DNA from 3 places in the Peribacillus sp. P4_B1 genome. Region 3 is predicted to be linked to each of the others. Evidence: riboswitches for the same ligand, from Rfam matches in the RefSeq annotation. Region 3 holds a riboswitch; each other region holds the start of a gene.
The links. Region 3 has a riboswitch for preQ1 ahead of AC1DVK_RS21390 (VUT family protein). Riboswitches for the same ligand answer to the same signal wherever they lie in the genome.
Positions count from the first base shown of each region.

Region 1: another riboswitch for preQ1. It lies ahead of AC1DVK_RS15815 (QueT transporter family protein); the one in region 3 lies ahead of AC1DVK_RS21390 (VUT family protein).
Region 2: another riboswitch for preQ1. It lies ahead of queF (preQ(1) synthase); the one in region 3 lies ahead of AC1DVK_RS21390 (VUT family protein).

Region 1 covers NZ_JBFUHM010000026.1:43,435-49,474, forward strand. Annotated here, with positions in the region: gene adhP (alcohol dehydrogenase AdhP) at 50-1,063, opposite strand; gene AC1DVK_RS15800 (DUF3892 domain-containing protein) at 1,340-1,636, shown strand; gene AC1DVK_RS15805 (hypothetical protein) at 1,721-2,533, opposite strand; gene AC1DVK_RS15810 (YbaK/EbsC family protein) at 2,749-3,270, opposite strand; PreQ1 riboswitch class I at 3,430-3,474, shown strand; gene AC1DVK_RS15815 (QueT transporter family protein) at 3,481-3,966, shown strand; gene AC1DVK_RS15820 (TVP38/TMEM64 family protein) at 4,088-4,744, shown strand; gene AC1DVK_RS15825 (PAS domain S-box protein) at 4,860-6,040, shown strand, end outside.
Region 2 covers NZ_JBFUHM010000050.1:21,909-27,948, forward strand. Annotated here, with positions in the region: gene AC1DVK_RS21780 (GHKL domain-containing protein) at 1-193, opposite strand, end outside; gene AC1DVK_RS21785 (hypothetical protein) at 258-491, shown strand; gene AC1DVK_RS21790 (aspartate kinase) at 651-1,997, opposite strand; gene queF (preQ(1) synthase) at 2,202-2,702, opposite strand; PreQ1 riboswitch class I at 2,811-2,856, opposite strand; gene AC1DVK_RS21800 (DMT family transporter) at 2,984-3,841, shown strand; gene AC1DVK_RS21805 (hypothetical protein) at 3,982-4,260, shown strand; gene AC1DVK_RS21810 (BA3454 family stress response protein) at 4,367-4,501, shown strand; gene AC1DVK_RS21815 (YfmQ family protein) at 4,776-5,225, opposite strand; gene qoxD (cytochrome aa3 quinol oxidase subunit IV) at 5,702-5,986, opposite strand; gene qoxC (cytochrome aa3 quinol oxidase subunit III) at 5,988-6,040, opposite strand, start outside.
Region 3 covers NZ_JBFUHM010000048.1:10,647-16,686, forward strand. Annotated here, with positions in the region: gene AC1DVK_RS21345 (alpha/beta hydrolase) at 1-409, opposite strand, end outside; gene AC1DVK_RS21350 (PadR family transcriptional regulator) at 720-1,040, shown strand; gene AC1DVK_RS21355 (permease prefix domain 1-containing protein) at 1,040-1,903, shown strand; gene AC1DVK_RS21360 (TolB family protein) at 1,916-2,947, shown strand; gene AC1DVK_RS21365 (hypothetical protein) at 2,973-3,218, shown strand; gene AC1DVK_RS21370 (hypothetical protein) at 3,196-3,360, shown strand; gene AC1DVK_RS21375 (hypothetical protein) at 3,357-3,626, shown strand; gene AC1DVK_RS21380 (hypothetical protein) at 3,665-3,874, shown strand; gene AC1DVK_RS21385 (hypothetical protein) at 3,922-4,071, opposite strand; gene AC1DVK_RS21390 (VUT family protein) at 4,092-4,634, opposite strand; PreQ1 riboswitch class I at 4,686-4,728, opposite strand; gene AC1DVK_RS21395 (hypothetical protein) at 4,845-5,015, opposite strand; gene AC1DVK_RS21400 (SRPBCC family protein) at 5,126-5,599, shown strand; gene AC1DVK_RS21405 (SRPBCC family protein) at 5,648-6,040, shown strand, end outside.

The DNA.
Region 1 (6,040 bases), on a different contig from region 3:
AAATACAAAAAAGGAGGATGCCCTTTTCTATGGCATCCTCCTTTTGTTCTTATTCTAAAGTCAATACGATGCGCCCGTTGATTTCTCCTTTTTCCATCATCGAAAACACGTCGTTGATTTCATCAAGTGTTCTTGTTTCAATATTTGTTCTTACTTTTCCCTCTGCCGCAAATTGAACAGCTTCCTGTAAGTCTTTTCTCGTGCCTACGATTGACCCTTTTACAGTTACCCCATTTAGTACTGTATCAAAAATCGGGATTGGAAGTTCATCATTCGGCAGTCCAACTACGACCAGTGTCCCGCCCCTCTTGACTGAACTGTATGCCTGTTCGAATGCCTTTTTCGTAACCGCTACAGAAATGGCTGCCTGCACACCACCAACTTTATCCTTTATGGCTTGTACAGGATCAGTCTTAAGCCCATTAACAGTGAAATCCGCCCCCAGCTCCGTTGCCAGATCAAGCTTATCATCTTGAATATCGACAGCAATGACATTAAAGCCCATCGCTTTCGCATATTGAAGGGCAACATGTCCCAATCCGCCAATTCCATAGATCGCTACCCAATCACCAGGTTTCGCTTCTGATACTTTAAGTGCTTTATAAGTCGTTACACCCGCACAGAAAATCGGTGAAACTTCCGCAAAGTCTAGCCCTTCAGGAACCTTCACCACATATTTGGCAGGTGCTTTACAGTATTCCGCATATCCCCCGTCCACGGAATAGCCTGCATTCAGTTGATCCAAGCAAAGCGTCTCCCTTCCAGTCAGACAATACTCACAATCGCCACAGGCCGAGTAAAGCCATGGGATCCCAACACGGTCACCTACTTTCAAGGAAGTTACGCCTTCTGCCACCTTTTCTATAATGCCTACACCCTCATGTCCAGGGATAAGCGGAAGTTTAGGTTTAACTGGCCAATCGCCATGTACCGCATGTAAATCGGTATGACACACGCCACATGCTTTAATTTTCACTAATATCTCACCATAAACCAAGTCTGGGATGGGTACTTCTTTAATCTCAAGTTCTTGGTTGAATTCATTGACGACTGCTGCCTTCATTGTCCTAAGCTGTTGTTTTGCATTGAAAGTGCTTTCCCCTTGTTTTACATTCATGATTCATATTCCTCCCTTAATTTAAGTGGATATTTTTTTTACTACCACACATACAAGATGCAAGTGCCATGCCACTTCAAAAGGCCAAGACAACAGCATTCACTAAAAAAAAGTGCCGAAAAGTCGGCACTTCTGGACGAATTAACGGCTCAAGTCGGACGAAATCCGGTTTGTATATTGCAGACCAAATAGCTCACCCTATAAATAGGAGGTGTCTAAAACATGGACCAATTTGAAAAAGCCTATGAATCCTATAAACAGCAAGGAACACCGCAAGCAAACCAACTTGATTCAGCTGGAAAAGAAGAAATCATCGCCGTAAGGAAAAATGAAGAGGACAATATTATCGCCATCAAGACGGACTCCGGCCGCGAGCTCGACTACCCCACTGCCCTTTCGGAAGCCAAAGCAGGCAACCTGGCCAATGTTGACGTCTTTCATAAATATGGCCGTGACATATTGCGGAGTGAGCCCGATGGGATAAAAGAAAATAACCTGGATCAACTACCGGAGTTTTAAGTTTACGGGGAAACTGCCTGATATGGGCAGTTTTTTCTGTCTGGATCTAAACGATAAAAAAGAACCAGCATGATAGCCGGATCCTTATTTTTCATACTGATAGGATTCAGAGATTTCGAGCAGTTGGCCACAGGACTCGACAACCTCAATGATTTCCATCCACGACATGTCCAGACCCAGTTCATTAGCATGGGAAATCTTATCACGTAATTTCCGGATGGCATTGGCATCCTTTTTCCCTTTACTTTTTGAAGGGATTTGGAAGAAACACCTCAGTTGTTTATCCTTATGTATGATGTCGAATTTATCACTGATTTGCAGGCACTCTATTAAATTGATATCTTCATTTTTATCGATTCTCCTCCTATATAATTCGGTTGCTTTTTCTAAACGGTCTTCGCTGATCATTGGATGCCAGGTGCCATCGCCAAATCTATCCATGATGATATCGCTCATCCTCATTTCCAATAAGGTAATATATCCGAATATGAGCATCCTGATTGGAGGCTTTTGAAGGTCGGCATGGGTGATCAACTTTTTAATTGAATTATTCTCCAATACGAACACCCTTGTTTTATTCTTAAAAATATGGAGAAGCTGGATCAAAGGGGTTGAATCCGAAACCATTTCCCTTGGTGAAAAATTTCTTAAATATTCCGAAACGCTCCCTTCACCTAGTTCTTCCCTATCTATATATCCGATGATTTCTCCTTGATCTTGCACTGCCAATATATCAAAATTCTTTTTTTCCAGAGCTTTCTGGATATCCAGCGCCAGATCGTTTTTATGGCAAAACTCAAGCTCCTGGGCTATGCTCTTTACCGTGATATTTTCCTCATAAAGAGTTTTAAGACTAAGATAGCTGCTATTGCTTTTCCCATGGCTTCCAATTAACATCTTTCATCCTCCGCTTATGAACTTTCTGCACGTTTTACCAATCACGAACCGCTTTAAGAGCGTTTGCCTCTTCAAAAGTTTTGGAGCAATCGCATTCGAACAAGTTTATAAGGCTTTAACCGCTAACTGAATAATAAAATGTCCATGTCATCAATAAATAAAGTCCACCCATGTGGACTCAATCCCATTCATCTGGATCTTTTTGGCACCATAAATCAAATGCCATCAACAGCATTGCCTACCGCCGTTTCCTCATTCCCCTCTCCTTCCCAAGCCTTACAAACATCCACCCAACCCTTTGCTCCTGAATATTCAAATAATTCAGCGAGTGTAAGTTCTATTGCAGAGTTCGTACTGCCGCATGCCGGGAACAATGACTCAAAGCGCTTCATTGATACATCAAGAAAAACATCTAGATTGTTTGCAAGTCCGAATGGGCAAACTCCTCCGATGGCATGGCCTGTTTGTTCGAGCACTTCCTCAGGTGATAACATTCGTGCCTTGAATCCGAACACCTGACGAAATTTCTTATTATCCACTTTTGCGTCCCCTGCCGCTACAACCAAAATAGCATGTTCACCTTCCCCCCTAAAGGAAAGAGTCTTAGCGATCCGTGCTGGGATAACGCCGATGGTAACTGCTGCCTCAATCACCGTAGCACTCGATGTTTCGAACTCCATTACATCGCCTTCCCGGTCCCATTGTTTAAAATGGCTTTTGACACTCTCGATACACATATAATTTTCACTCCTTTGAAGTTCATACAAAAATAATATCATCCTTCATTACAATAAATCAAAATCCTTTTGGACTTCCCCTGCCTTATAAATACAACCATTCTTTACAAATTGACCAAACAAGCTTACATGAGATACTATTAATCTTCGGGCAAAAGCCTTAACGTGGTTCGTAACCATCCCACGATAAAAAACTAGGGAGAGAGTAAAATGAATGTTCGTACACTCGTGATAAACGGGTTATTGGCTGCCTTGTATGTGGCGGTCTCATTGGTGTTTAAACCAATTGCTTTTGAGATGTTCCAATTTCGTGTACCGGAAATGTTGAATCATCTGATTGTATTCAATAAAAAGTATATCTACGGTATCGTGGGCGGCGTCTTCATATCTAATCTGCTTTTTTCGCCGATGGTGCCATTTGATTTGATTTTCGGGGTAGGGCAATCCGTACTCGCCTTATTGCTTGTCATTTTTGTATCTCGGTTCATAAAAAGCATTAAAGGACGAATGTTCGCCACGATTATCTTTTTCACATTCACAATGTTCTTAATTGCAATTGAACTGAACCTTGCCTTTGGCTTACCATTCTGGTTAAGCTGGATGACCACGGCTGTTGGTGAGTTCGTTGTCCTCTTGATTGGTGCGCCAATTATTTATGGAATGAACAAAAGAATTCAGTTTGAAAAGTGGCTATAAAGGAATCCTCGCGTCGTTAACCCACTATAATGTAAACAGAGCTGTCTGCATCATGCGACAGCTCTGTTTTCACCAATGAACTTGAAAATGATAAACTATTAGTCAGAATGGTGGTGACCCTTTGAAAAAAGTCCTGACTTTAACCGGTCTATTGGTAATGGCATTATTTATTTTTTCAAATGCAGAATTATTTACTTTGATTTGGAAAAGTGACTTGGATTCAGTTATTGGCATATTGATGGAAAACTTATTGCTTACATTTATTGTGACATTCGTATTGATGTTTGTCCAAAATTCATTTACAATCATCCCCTTAATATTGCTCCTGACTATCAATGTCACGATATTCGGATTCATATATGGCTACCTATGGAGTTGGTTTACAAGTGTTGTTGCGTCAGGGTTTATTTTTTATGCAGCAAGAAACTGGTTTCAGGAACCTCTTTTAAAGAAGATGGGAAAAAAGTGGCAAGAAACTGTTGTAGAGCATGGTTTCATGTACGTTTTTACCGGCAGGATTTTCCCGCTTATCCCAACAAGTTTAATTAACTTGGCAGCTGGAGTCAGCACCGTCACTTTCAAGGATTTTTTATTTGCGACGGCACTAGGCAACCTTATATACTTTTTCTTCCTATCTCTAATCCCATATGGATTCCTATCCGTTGAAATGAACCAATATACGCTAGCTGCACTTGCACTCCTTTTCTTACTATTTTTCATTATCTATAAGCGTGCAAAAAAGAAAAAGAAACTATCCTTATTCAGAAAAAACAGGTGACCGCATTGGCCCCTGTTTTTTTATTTAGGATTCTGCATATATTTTTTTCCGATAGTTTGTTAAAATGTGTATGTAATTTTACCTTTGAAATGTCTTAAAATCAGGGAGAATCTCCATGTCCAAACGCTCCATTTTAGCAATTTATATCCTATCCGGGATTCTTACACTAGTCGTGTTCGACTATTTTTTAACTACAAATATCCATAACAAAGAGTTCTTCATTCAACTTCAAAGAGCGGAAGGCATTTTTTTCCTTTTATCTATAGGCTTGATCTTATACCTTTACTTAGCTAAAAGGGAAGAATTCAAACAATTAAAAGAAGCGGAACAACGTCGGCGTACCCTCATCAATTCAATGGTGGATTTCGTTAACTTCAAGGATGGTGATGGCCGATGGCTTGAATCCAATGCCTTCGGGCTGCAATTATTTCAATTGGAGCATGTAGACTATAAAGGAAAAAAAGACAGCGAACTCGCAGAATACTCCGAATTTTATAAAGAGGCGTTGATATACTGTGAAGGTTCCGATGAAGAAACGTGGGTAAAAGGGGAAATCACAAGATGTGAGGAAATCATCCCTCTTCCCAACGGCAATCACAAGACCTTTGATACAATCAAAGTTCCTCTGTTCCATGAGGATGGTTCACGAAAAGGCTTAGTCGTCATTGGCAGGGATATTTCTGAAAGGGTTGTCGCGGAGAAACAATTATTCGATAGTGAACAACGCTATAAATCATTGTTTGAACACAATCCTTATCCGATGCTGATGCTTGATTTAAACGGATTGATCACGACCGTAAATCCAAGGTTTGAAACGGTAACAGGCTTTCAAAAAGAAGAAATACATGGTGCCTCATTCATTAATTTGAAATTTTCAGCAGAAGATGCGGATTTAATCCGTACATCTTGCCAATATGTCATGGAAAACCATAAGGGGATCAAAAAAGGGAAAGATATAGAATTCATAACGAAGTACGGGAAGTCCATCTTACTTTCATGTACGTTTGTCCCGATGATGGTTGGCGAAGATTTGGTCGGGATCATCACTTATGCTAAAGAGGTCACTCAAATTCGAGAAACTGAAGCACGCTTGAGAAGAACCGAAAAATTGTCGATAGTTGGCGAGCTAGCCGCAAGTGTAGCCCACGAAGTACGAAACCCGTTGACTTCTTTAAAGGGCTTCGTCCAGCTGCTTAAAAAGAGCGACCATCCCTATGAACAATACTACACGATTATGTTAAGTGAATTGGACCGGATCAATCTAATTGTAAGTGAGTTACTCGTTCTGGCAAAACC
Region 2 (6,040 bases), on a different contig from region 3:
TTTGACCGTATTTTTCAAACAGTCCGTCCAGAATGGGATTAGGTACTGGCAGACAACTGTTACTGCATGATAATAGGTACATACCACTCCGTTTATAAAAATGGAGCGTAATTTGGGCTATCTCCCTTCTTTCCTCCTGCCATGATGCAGCAGCTTCTATCGCATTTGCGAGGACATTCCCTATCAGTGCCACAACGTCATGATCCTTTAAAGGTAAAGATGAGAGGGGAACGTTTAACTATTTATCGCCCATTACCATGCTCGTCATTTTGCCGACATTGTTTTTAGGAGGCACAGGTTTACATGAGTTAACAAACAAGCATTTCCTGCTGCCGATTTTCAACATCTTCGCACTCTTTAAAGAATTGATATATGGTGTGATTGATATTCAGAATATCTTCCTGACAGCAAGCTCCCTCATTGTCTCGATCATCCTCTTCTTTGCTGTCTCAAGGATATTATTCTTAAAGGACAAATGGGTACTGAACTAAACCTGACGCGCTGAACCCTCGGCGCGTCTTTTATTCATTCGAACTTAATTGTTTTCCATCATTCGTTTTTCACAATCATGGAATTCAACTTATTATTGGCGGGGACAATTCATATCCAAAAAAACCTCCCTTTTCAAGGAGGTCCCTAAACGCTCATACTCAAAAGAACTCGTGATATAAGGCCTGAATGGCCGTCTCTTCACTGTTCCCTTTCACACCGAACATCATGCTTACTTCCGAAGAGCCTTGGTTGATCATTTCAATGTTCACCTTTGCTTCGGCCAGCGCTTTTGACGCCCTTGCCGTTGTACCGACATTATGACGCATTCCTTCACCTACAATCATGATCAAAGCAAGATCATGCTCCACATTCACCTCATCGGCATGTAGCTCTTTCTTGATTCGTGAAATGATTTTCTTCTCGGTTTCACCCTCCATCTGGTCCTGCCTTAGAATAAGTGTCACATCATCGATGCCTGATGGAATATGCTCATACGAAACACCGTAATCTTCAAGGATATGCAGCAGTTTCCGGCCAAAACCAACTTCCCGGTTCATCAAATATTTGCTAATGTAAATACTGCAAAATCCTTTATCACTTGCAATCCCAATAACCGGCCCATTCGTATTAGCCCGTGTACTTACAATGCGGGTCCCTTGCGCAGCCGGATTGTTTGTATTTTGTATATGGACTGGTATTCCCGCACGGAATGCAGGAATCAGCGCCTCGTCATGAAATACCGAGAAACCGGCATAAGAAAGCTCCCGCATTTCGCGATAGGTCAATTCCCTGATTCCCTTCGGATTGGAAACCACATTTGGATTCACCGCATAAACGGCATCCACGTCCGTAAAGTTCTCATACAAATCGGCTTTGACCCCATTCGCAAGAATCGAACCCGTAATATCGGAACCGCTTCTTGAAAATGTTAAAACCTCACCATCTAACGTGTATCCGAAGAACCCTGGGAATACTACGATTCCTGGCTCATCACGCAAGGCATATAACCGATCATACGATTCTGGCATCACCTGGGTAAATCCATCTTCATCCGTTACGATCAAGCCAGCCTTCTTTGGATTTATATACTGAGCCTCTACACCACGGCTTTGAAAATAACCTGCAACCAGCTTCGCATTATTATCCTCGCCACTGGCCATTAAAGCATCCAAATAGCGCTTCGGGTTAGATTGGTCTCCATGCAACAGTGCTTTTAGATTTCCATGAATCCCAGTGATGACCTCCTCGGATATATCCAGCTCTTCAGCAATGCTCGCATAGCGGGATACCACATCTTCTATCAAATGCTCTCCGTTATCCCCGCGCAGCTGCTGTTCCGCAGCCTCAATCAATAGATCCGTCACCTTTATATCATTTGAATTGCGTTTCCCTGGAGCCGAAACGACAACAATCTTCCTCTCTGGATCAGCAACTACAATTTCGAATACCTTTTTCACCTGTTCACCTGACGCAAGTGAACTTCCGCCAAACTTTGCAACCTTCATCACGACATCCCCTATTTTTGAAAATATTCTGTCAAAATTAACTCTTCCTATTATTACGTTTTTTTACGAAACAATCAAGTGTTAATTCCTTGGTAGGAGGACATTTGTATTTTTAAAGAATACAAAATAGTGAGTTTACTGAATGAGAATAGCAAAAAACCAAAAAAAAGACAACGGCATAAGCCAGTTGTCTTTTTCTAATCTTTAGCGATTATCCACCGTTTCCGGGTATAAGTCATGATTCATCAAGCGGTAATCCGCCATTTCTTCATACTTCGTACCTGGTTTACCATAATTTGTGTAAGGATCGATGGAGATTCCGCCCCTAGGTGTAAACTTGCCCCAGACTTCAATATATTTGGGATCCATCAACTCGATTAAATCATTCATGATGATGTTCATGCAGTCTTCATGGAAATCACCATGATTACGGAAGCTGAATAAATAAAGTTTCAATGACTTGCTTTCCACCATCTTCACACTTGGAATATAGCTGATGTAAATGGTTGCAAAGTCCGGCTGGCCCGTTATTGGACATAAGCTAGTGAATTCCGGGCAATTGAATTTGACGAAATAGTCCCGGTTCGGATGCTTGTTATCGAATGATTCCAGAATTTCAGGCGCATAGTCAAATGTATATTTTGTCCCTTGATTCCCAAGCAGTGTGATATCTTTTTTTAATTCTTCTTCTTTTCTTCCAGACATAAAAAGTCCTCCTCATCCACGTTTGTCAGGGGAGATTCATAAAATGGGCCTCTATATAACAAAAACCATATCTCCTCAAAGATATGGTTGATTCGCAAAAAAATAATCAAAGCCATAGTTTTTTTAAGAGGGTGAAGCTATGAACCTCTCCCGTTTATCGGGAAATATTTAAAATTGTCATAGTAAATATAGAAAAAAAAATCTAATCTGTCAATCTACTTTTTATTTTAGTTTGATTCCTACACGTATTCGGCTTAAAATGTAGAAGAAGTTTATCCTACATGAAGGAAGAGATTAAAGCAATGTGGATTTTTGCGGCTCTTATCACCAGTTTATGTTTCGGAATCAATAACAGCATTTTTAAATGGAGTAACGGAAAGGGTTACTCAAAGGTACATATCCAATTTTTCTTTTATTTTACCGCCTTCATCATGGCACTTTTATATAGCGGATTTGTAGATGGCTTGACTACTAACTGGCCATCCATCTTGCTTGGTGGAGCCATTGGTGTACTGAACGCTAACGGTAATATCCAGATGGCAAGTGCCTTTGAAAAAGGACCGGCAAGTTTGACATCACCACTGATTGCGGCAAATGCAATATTTCCCATCCTCTGTGCTGCATTAATTTTTCATGAGCATATTTCTTCACTGCAGTGGAGCGGAATTGTCTGCATGCTGCTCGCTACCCTTGTCATTCAGTATACACCTAATGCTAAGGGCAATCATCAATATTTACCTTGGATGATGCACACATTATTCGCGATTTTCTCATTTGGTGTGCTAGGTATCTTAATGACGACATCAACCCGTCTTCATTTAAACTCCCTTGATATCCTAGTATCAATGTATGGTGGCGGAACACTTTATCTCATTTCGGCATTAGCCATCAAGAATGAGAAGATTAAGTTAATGGAAGTGAAAATTGGATCACTCGTAGGGTTATTAAGCATCATAGCCTATGGATGTTATTTCTTTGCATTAAATACTGGAATCGCCAGCATCATCTTTCCTGTCGTCAGCCTGAACTGTTTAGTTGTCGTATTCGCTGGTTGTTATTTATTCAAAGAAAAACTTAAATCCTATCAAATTGCCGGCGTACTTGCAGCATTAATCGGAATTATCTTAACGAAAATATGAATAGTTAATTTTACAAAAACAACCTGGCTGTTATGCGCACACAAGCCAGGTCGTCTTTATATAGCCGCAAAAAAGGGTATGGTCTGACCCCAATACACAAGCCTTGTACACATAAAAATAGGCTCTTTTCGTAAAGATTGTTGTTTTTAAAACGAAACTATTTAAGGTTGATTGGAGCAGAAGTGCGAGACTCCTGCGGGAGCAGCGGGACAGGTGAGACCCCACAGGCGTTTACGCCGAGGAGGCTCACCGCCCGCACCAAGGAAAGCGAGCATCTGGAGGGGAAATCAACCACAACTCACTACCTGGTAAATAGCAACAAAGTATGTGAAAACAGCCTAAAAATAAATAAGGAAATGGAGTCTGTCAAAAAAAGTGTTGACATTCCCTTGAAAATATCAGATAATTTTGAATATTAAATCCCCACACTTGCTACTTCGCAATGTTTGAAAAGTCTTCCCCCACGGGTATAAAAGAAGTAGGTACAACCACCTCATTACTGAACCAAGAAAGGAAAGATGCATAATGGTAAAAGTTACAGTAACAGTTGATTTCCAAGGAAAATCTTATCAAACTAACGTCCTTACTAAACCAGGTACTAATCAAGAAGAAATTTTACAACAAGCCTTTAATCAAGTGGAAAAACAATGGAAAGCTTAAAAAAGCAGGCATCGCTTTAGATACCTGCTTTTTTTATTACCCTTTTAGACATAATCATCAAAATTACTTTTCGCATTTCAATCCAGATTTATTGTATTTCATTTATAGTATTCTAATGAATTTTTTCTATTCAAAGAACTCCTCGATAACGATTTTCCCCTAAATCCACTTTTAATAACTTTTCCCACATAATACCAATTTGGATGTGTCAGTTTGTGAACATTCAACTCTCAATCTGAATCAGAAAAAAAGAGCGACTTTGTTTATGTTCCTTTTAAACTACATCCCTTACTAATGGCATTGAACGTTCCTGAAGGCTATTGGAGAGCAGACTATACGCAACTACTTTCTTCTTGTACTGTTTAACTACATCCACGTGGTCGTTGTAAATGTACAAAAATAACCTAACATCCTTCTTGCCTTTTTTAGTATCAATGACTAATGGAGCCCCACTGTTCTCTGGATGTAAAAATAATTGTTCGTTACCCGGAAATATATGATTCTTTTTCAAAAATTTAGCTTTGTTGAAATAATTAATAACTTGAATTTTTTCTTCACCTTCCAACCGTTTTCCGTCAAAGGTTACGATGGCATTCGCGTCACTAAGTTCTGAATGCATTTCAAATTTGCTGAGAATCCAATTCACTGCATCTGTTGGAAGACAGGTAACTAATAATTTAATCAAACTTATGAGAATTGTCAAAATCAAAACCGGCAATGTCATATTCATCATCTCCGCTAAGGCATAGTTAACTACTATATCACTTATTATATCAAAAGAGCGGAAAGCTTTTCTTAGGAAATGTGTCCGTTCTATTAACGTTTAACTATTGGTGAATATAAAAACTTTATACTAACTTAATCATCTTGATCATCTAATTTCAAAAATGGATTCTTTTTGTTTACGCTAAAATTATTTTTTAAAGATATATCCAATATCACGTTTGAATTTGAGTCTCATTTTCAATATATCTAAATGCAAAAAGCCCACCGTACCCATTATAATGCAGGATACACAATAAATTAAGGAGATACTAAATTATTTTCCATCACAGTATTTGCCTCTCCTCCCCCCTCTTCTTTCTTAACAATACAAATTTCTATGATGCAGAGGATTGAATGTATGTAATTTTACGCTCACCATAATTTGAATACAAAAAAACTGGGCGTCATCAAGACGCCCAGTTTTGCAGGAATGGATTATTGATATCCCCAAATCATTGTTAGCATTGTACCGAAAATTGTAACCAATGCAACAAACAATCCGTAGTAAACGTTTGTGTAAATCGATGCTTTATCTTCAGACTCTCCTGCATGCATGAACATAACAAATTGAAGTGCAGCTTGCATGAAGGCTGTAACAAGTAGGATGATTAAAGCCATTTTTAGTGAGAGATCATACACTATAACTGATAGTGCAACCAAAGTCAGGACTAGTGAAAAAGCAAATCCCATAACTTGGCCCCGTGGGAATAATTCTTTCATATTACATCATTCCTTTCAGGTAGACGAAACTGAAGATGAAAATCCAGACAACGT
Region 3 (6,040 bases):
AGGCCTGTGCATAATTGAGCAAGCGTTTTTTTTGTCGATCGCTACTTTTCCCTTGTGTCGGTGCACACATTGCAACTACCCCTGTTACAGGAAGTTCAATTCCTACTTTTAATGAGAACAATCCTCCTAAAGAAATTCCTGCAACAGCAATTTCCTCGTAGCCTTCATCTTTAAGGAATTGATAACCTTCCACTACATCTTTCCACCATTGCTTTGGACTTGTTTTAGCAAGTTCCTCGGCTGATACGCCATGCCCACTATAAAGGGGTCCGTGGCAAGTATAGTCGCGATCATTCAGGTATTTCCCTAATTTCTTCATGTCTCCTGTACTTCCGGTAAACCCGTGAAGTAAAAGAACAGCTCTTTTTCCACCTCTGTATGTGAATGACTCAGGTGCTTTCACTTTCATCTATCTAGGACCTTCTTTCTGCTCTTGTTGATAAATAGAATCTAAATGATTTTCAAAAAAAAATCAATTAATACCCCTTGAGTGGGATTTCTTCTATCCTATTCCGTATTTTCATTCAAACAGATAAATCATGTATTTATTATCCTTACCACACTCTTTACAACTCATCCGTTCCGAAGCACATTTTACTATGATTGATTTTATTTAGCAATCGTCATTTAACCATTTTTTTTAAGAAAAGTAAAATGCACCTTGTAATACGATGTACATCGTATTACACTAAAAGCAAATGATAAAAGAAGGTGATTATTTGGATAAAGAATTGATGAAGGGAAGCATTGACCTCCTTTTGCTTTCACTTCTTTCACAAAAAGAGCTGTATGGCTATGAAATGACGAAGATTCTTAAGCAAATGAGCGAGGGGCAATACGAAATCAGTGAAGGTACCCTATATCCGGCTCTTAAGCGTTTAGAAAGAAAGGAATTTATAGAAGGGTATTGGAAAGAGTCTGAGTCAGGACGAAGGAAATATTATCGTATCACGGACAGCGGCAGAACCGAACTTGAACGGAAACGCAGCAGCTTTACCTTCCTTGAAAATTTAGTTCGGAAAAGCGCGGAGGATTTCTGATGAAAACAACATTTGAAAAGTATGTAAAAAAAATCGTCAACCAAACCGATTGTACCAAGGAAGAAAAAGAAGATATGTCTGAAGAACTGCTCCTCCATTTGAAGTTGAGCCGGGATGATTTAATAAAGCAGGGGAAGACCCCAAAAGAAGCCGAGAAAATGGCATTAATCCTTTTTGGCGACGAATGGGAAATCGGCAGTCAAATTCAGCAGGCCATCTTTCCATACCGAAAAGAACTTATGCTTACTTTATCCATCGTTTCAATTCTTTTTACGTTTTCGGTGTATGCGCTGCAACTATTCCAAAAAGGAGATGCTTACATCGGCTGGCTTCTTTTTTCGATACTGACTAGCGCAACTTTACTCTCACTTACACTTAACCTCCTAGTCTCTATCAACCGGAAAATCATGGTCAACACCGTGTTAGTGACCCATGCCCTTGTCTATGTATATGGATGGGGAATCGCTTCCGCCCTTGACTTCACATTATTTCCTTTATTCAGCTTGATTATGGCAGCAATTCTCCTACTATCTCTTTACCTCATTTACAAAACAGCCTTGGTTCTTCCGGGATATAGTGGAAAGACTTTAAAAAAAGCAAAACTTCTGCACATTTTCAATATTTCACTCGGCATCTTGATTTTGTCAGTTACCTTATTTTTCTTATATGCTTTTTTAATCTTCTCAAGTGAAGTCCAGCCGTTTATGCTTTTATTTTTCATCCCGACCGTCTTATGGATTTCGTTATATACCCTACAGATTAAACTGTTAAAAAAGCTTCCTGTTGCTTCAAATATATGTGCTGTTTTACAGGTATTACTTGTTCTAGCCATTATTGTTACGATGATGATACTCTACCGTTAAGGAGTCCTTCAAATGAAAAAGATGCACATCTATCTCATTCTGATCACGCTTGCGATTGTGACTGTCTTGTTTGTCATCGCCGGATTGATCTTTAAAAAAGAAGAAAATGAAAAGCAGCAGGGCTTAACCAATCAATACGACGTATCCGCCCAAGGAACAATTGCATACGTCACACACATTAAGGGGAAACCACAATTAAAGCTCTATAATCCTGCATTATCCATTGAAGAAAAAGTCCTTGAATTGAGCAACGATGAACAAATCCTTGACCCGACTTATTCCTACGAAGGGGATATACTTGCCTTTATCGTAGCTAAAAAGAACCAAGAAGAAGATTCAACCAGTTCCATTCACCTTTTTGATATGAAATCACAGAAAATCAGTGAATTATTCAAAGCAGACTTCCTGGTCACAGAACTCGATTTCACAAAAAGCGGCCGCTCTCTCTTTTATATCGGAGCCGGTACGTTTAAAAACTACTCGCCGATCACGGGTCCCCGCCCTCACGATCTCGATATTTACGAGTTTGATATAGAAAAAAAGGAGTCCATCCAACTAACCTCTTTTAAGAAATATGGTCTTAGTTCCCTAAATGTCTCCCTTGATGGAGAAGCCGCTTATTATCAAACCGATGATGACGCGGATGCTAAAACGGCTGATGATATTTTTGAAACGCATCAACGGATTTTCAAAGTGAAATTTGACAAATCAAGTGTCGAAACTGTCACAGATTCTAAACGTGATGTCGACATTTTTGATTTCACAATTACCCCTGATGAAAAAACGATGATTTTCCAGTCCATCTCCAATGAGCAATCAGGCAGTACCTATATTTATGAGCTATATAGCTATGACCTCAAAACCAAGACCGAAAAGCAGCTGACCCATCTTCAAGGATACACAGATCGCCCAGTCATCAGCAGCGATTCAAAAAATGTCTATTTTATGGTAGACAAGAAATTCGGCAAAAGCGATCCACAGTATCACCTATATAAAGTGGAGATTGATGGAGCCAACCCCGAAGAAATTTTGTTGCCTAATTAATAAAAAAGGATTCCCGCACCAATTATTGACGGTGCCAGAATCCTTTTTTTATGGGGTTACTCGTGAATTTGGACTGTTTACTCGTAAGTTTCGCACATTTACTCGTGAATTCATGCTACACTCCTGGTTTCGCGCTGTTTATTCGTGGGTTCGGCTATTTACTCGTGAATTTTGCACATTTACTCGTGAATTCCGCACGTTTACTCGTGAATTTCGCGCGTTTACTCGTGAATTTCGCACGTTTACTCGTGAATTCATGCTACACTCTTGATTTCGCGCTGTTTATTCGTGAGTTCGGCTATTTACTCGTGGGTTTCGCACGTTTACTCGTGAGTTTTGCACATTTACTCGTGAATTCATGCTACATTCTTGATTTCGCGCTGTTTATTCGTGGGTTCGGCTTGTTTACGTGAGTTTTGCACGTTTACTCGTGAATTCCGCACATTTACTCGTCAATTCATGCTACACTCTTGATTTCGCGCTGTTTATTCGTGGGTTCGGCTATTTACTCGTGAATTTTGCACATTTACTCGTGGGTTTCGCACGTTTACTCGTGAGTTTTGCACATTTACTCGTGAATTCATGCTACATTCTTGATTTCGCGCTGTTTATTCGTGGGTTCGGCTTGTTTACTCGTGGGTTTCGCACGTTTACTCGTGAATTCATGCTACACTCTTGATTTCGCGCTGTTTACTCGTGGGGTTCGGCTATTTACTCGTGAGTTTTGCACGTTTACTCGTGAGTTTCGCACATTTACTCGTGAGTTTCGCACGTTTACTCGTGAATTCATGCTACACTCTTGATTTCGCGCTGTTTACTCGTGGGGTTCGGCTATTTACTCGTAAGTTTTGCACGTTTACTCGTGAATTCCGCACATTTACTCGTGAGTTTCGCACGTTTACTCGTGAATTCATGCTACACTCTTGATTCCGCACTTTTATTCGTGGGTTACTTCAGTCACGCAAAAAAAGGACCTAATTTGGCCCTTTTTTGTCTATTCCTTTATGTTTCCGATAATTGGCGCAGGAGAGCTTCATACATTCCCCCTGGACATGCGGACCATATTTTTCGCGAAAGGCCTCGAGGCAATAGCATTTATCTTCTTCCTTTTTGGTTCCATCCATCGGTGCATCCCTCCTAGAATTCAACCGGAGACTACGCGCTTTTCCAGTCTTACATTGATTCGTCCCAACAGTACGGCACCGATTGACTGAATGACTGTTTTAACGATGATTTGTCCGATAATCGCAGCGGGTACGGCTTCCCATGGCAATATATTGGCACCTAGTGGACTTAGGCCAATCACGACAAATATCACCGAATCGAAAAACCCTCCAACGATCCCGCTGTAAAACACCCTCCAACTCATCGGGAGCTTTAACCGGGTATAAATTTCCGTATCCGCTGTTTCTGCCACCACGAACGATAATGCAGAAGCAAATACAATCAATAACGTATCTCCTAATAAAAATGAAACACATGCAGATAAAATAAGTGCGGTGACGATACACATATAGGTTTTCGCACGGCCGAATTTATTCTGGACCAGATCTCGAAAGATGAAGGTTCCTCCGATGAGCAATGTACCCATCGGAATGATGAACATGCCCAAATGTAATGGATCAAAAGCTGCTGTAACCACATTCGCCGTGACGATGGATACTAAATAAAATAGAATTCTTAACATTTAATTCATTCTCCTTATACAGAAAAAACAGCACCCTAAGAAAGAGCACTGTTCCCCTTAGTTTTTTTGAGAGGGTAGCTAGAACCTCTTCCGCCGGAGCGGATTATCATTTCCTTATTTATCGTAGCTTGAAAACGGTTGGAAATCAAGAAGTTTCCATATGGCCTGATCCTAAAATGTATTCAAGCTTATATCCTTTCAATAATCGCCTTATGATTTCGTTTTGGTCACTGGGAATGGTGCGAATCCACGGATTTCATTTACAGACTCGATAAGCCAATATCCGCTTTGCCAAAGCTTAACACTTAGCAAATGTTCAAGGCTTTTGCCGATTCCTGTCGCAGAAAACTGCTTGACCGGCTGGATATAAAAAGCAGACAATCATTGATAGAGCTATGATACGATTTTGATATTGCAACCCTTTTTGTTTTTATTTGGCACGGACTTGATAAGGAGTGCTAGAAGTATAAACGCGAGGAGGAAAAAGAATAATGAAAAAACCAACGTTTGTCTATCCTATTTATATCGCAACCACACCAGAGAAGCTTTGGGAAGCCCTAACGAGTGGCGAATTCACAAAAAAATATCACTTTGGATGTCAAATCAAGTCATCCTTTCAAGAAGGCGCAACCGTTACATATTTGCTGGAAGATGGACGAATCACTGACCATGGAAATGTACTTAAGTGTGAGCCGCTGCAACTGCTCTCTTTTACATGGAACACGATAGGAGACGAAACACCCCGCGAGGATCCTTCTCGGGTCACTTTTCAACTGCAGCCAATGGATGATTCTACTGTAAAGTTAACACTTACGCATGAAGAGCTACTGGAGACCGATTTCGTATATGGTGACAATACCTTTAAGGGCATAAATAATGGATGGCCAGCTATTCTATGTAACCTGAAGAGCTTGCTTGAAACTGGACGGACCTTGCCGCCAATATATGTAGATCGGGTTAATTAGGTGTTAGTGGGAACTTATTTAAACATATCGAAAGTGAGCTGATATAGTATGGATACTCAAATAACTACGAAATTTAAAATAGGCAAGCCAACTAATGAGGTGTTTGAAGCCATAGTAACCCCTGAAAAAATCGGAAATTTCTGGTTCTCATCGAGTTCTGAAAGATGGGAGCCAGGCAGGACGCTTACATTGAGATATAACGAATACGATGCTGAAGTGGTTATACATGTATTAGAAGTCGAGGAAAATAGGAAAATCGTGTATTCGTGGGGAGGCAACGCCCAAGAAACGGTCGTTACAATTACATTAAAAGAGCTGGATAATACAAGTTCAATTATTGAAGTAAACGAATCAGGTTTGAAGGAAGACGACCCTGACATAATAAAAAAAATGATAGGACAAAAAGAGGGGTGGGTATATACTTTAACCTGTTTAAAGGGT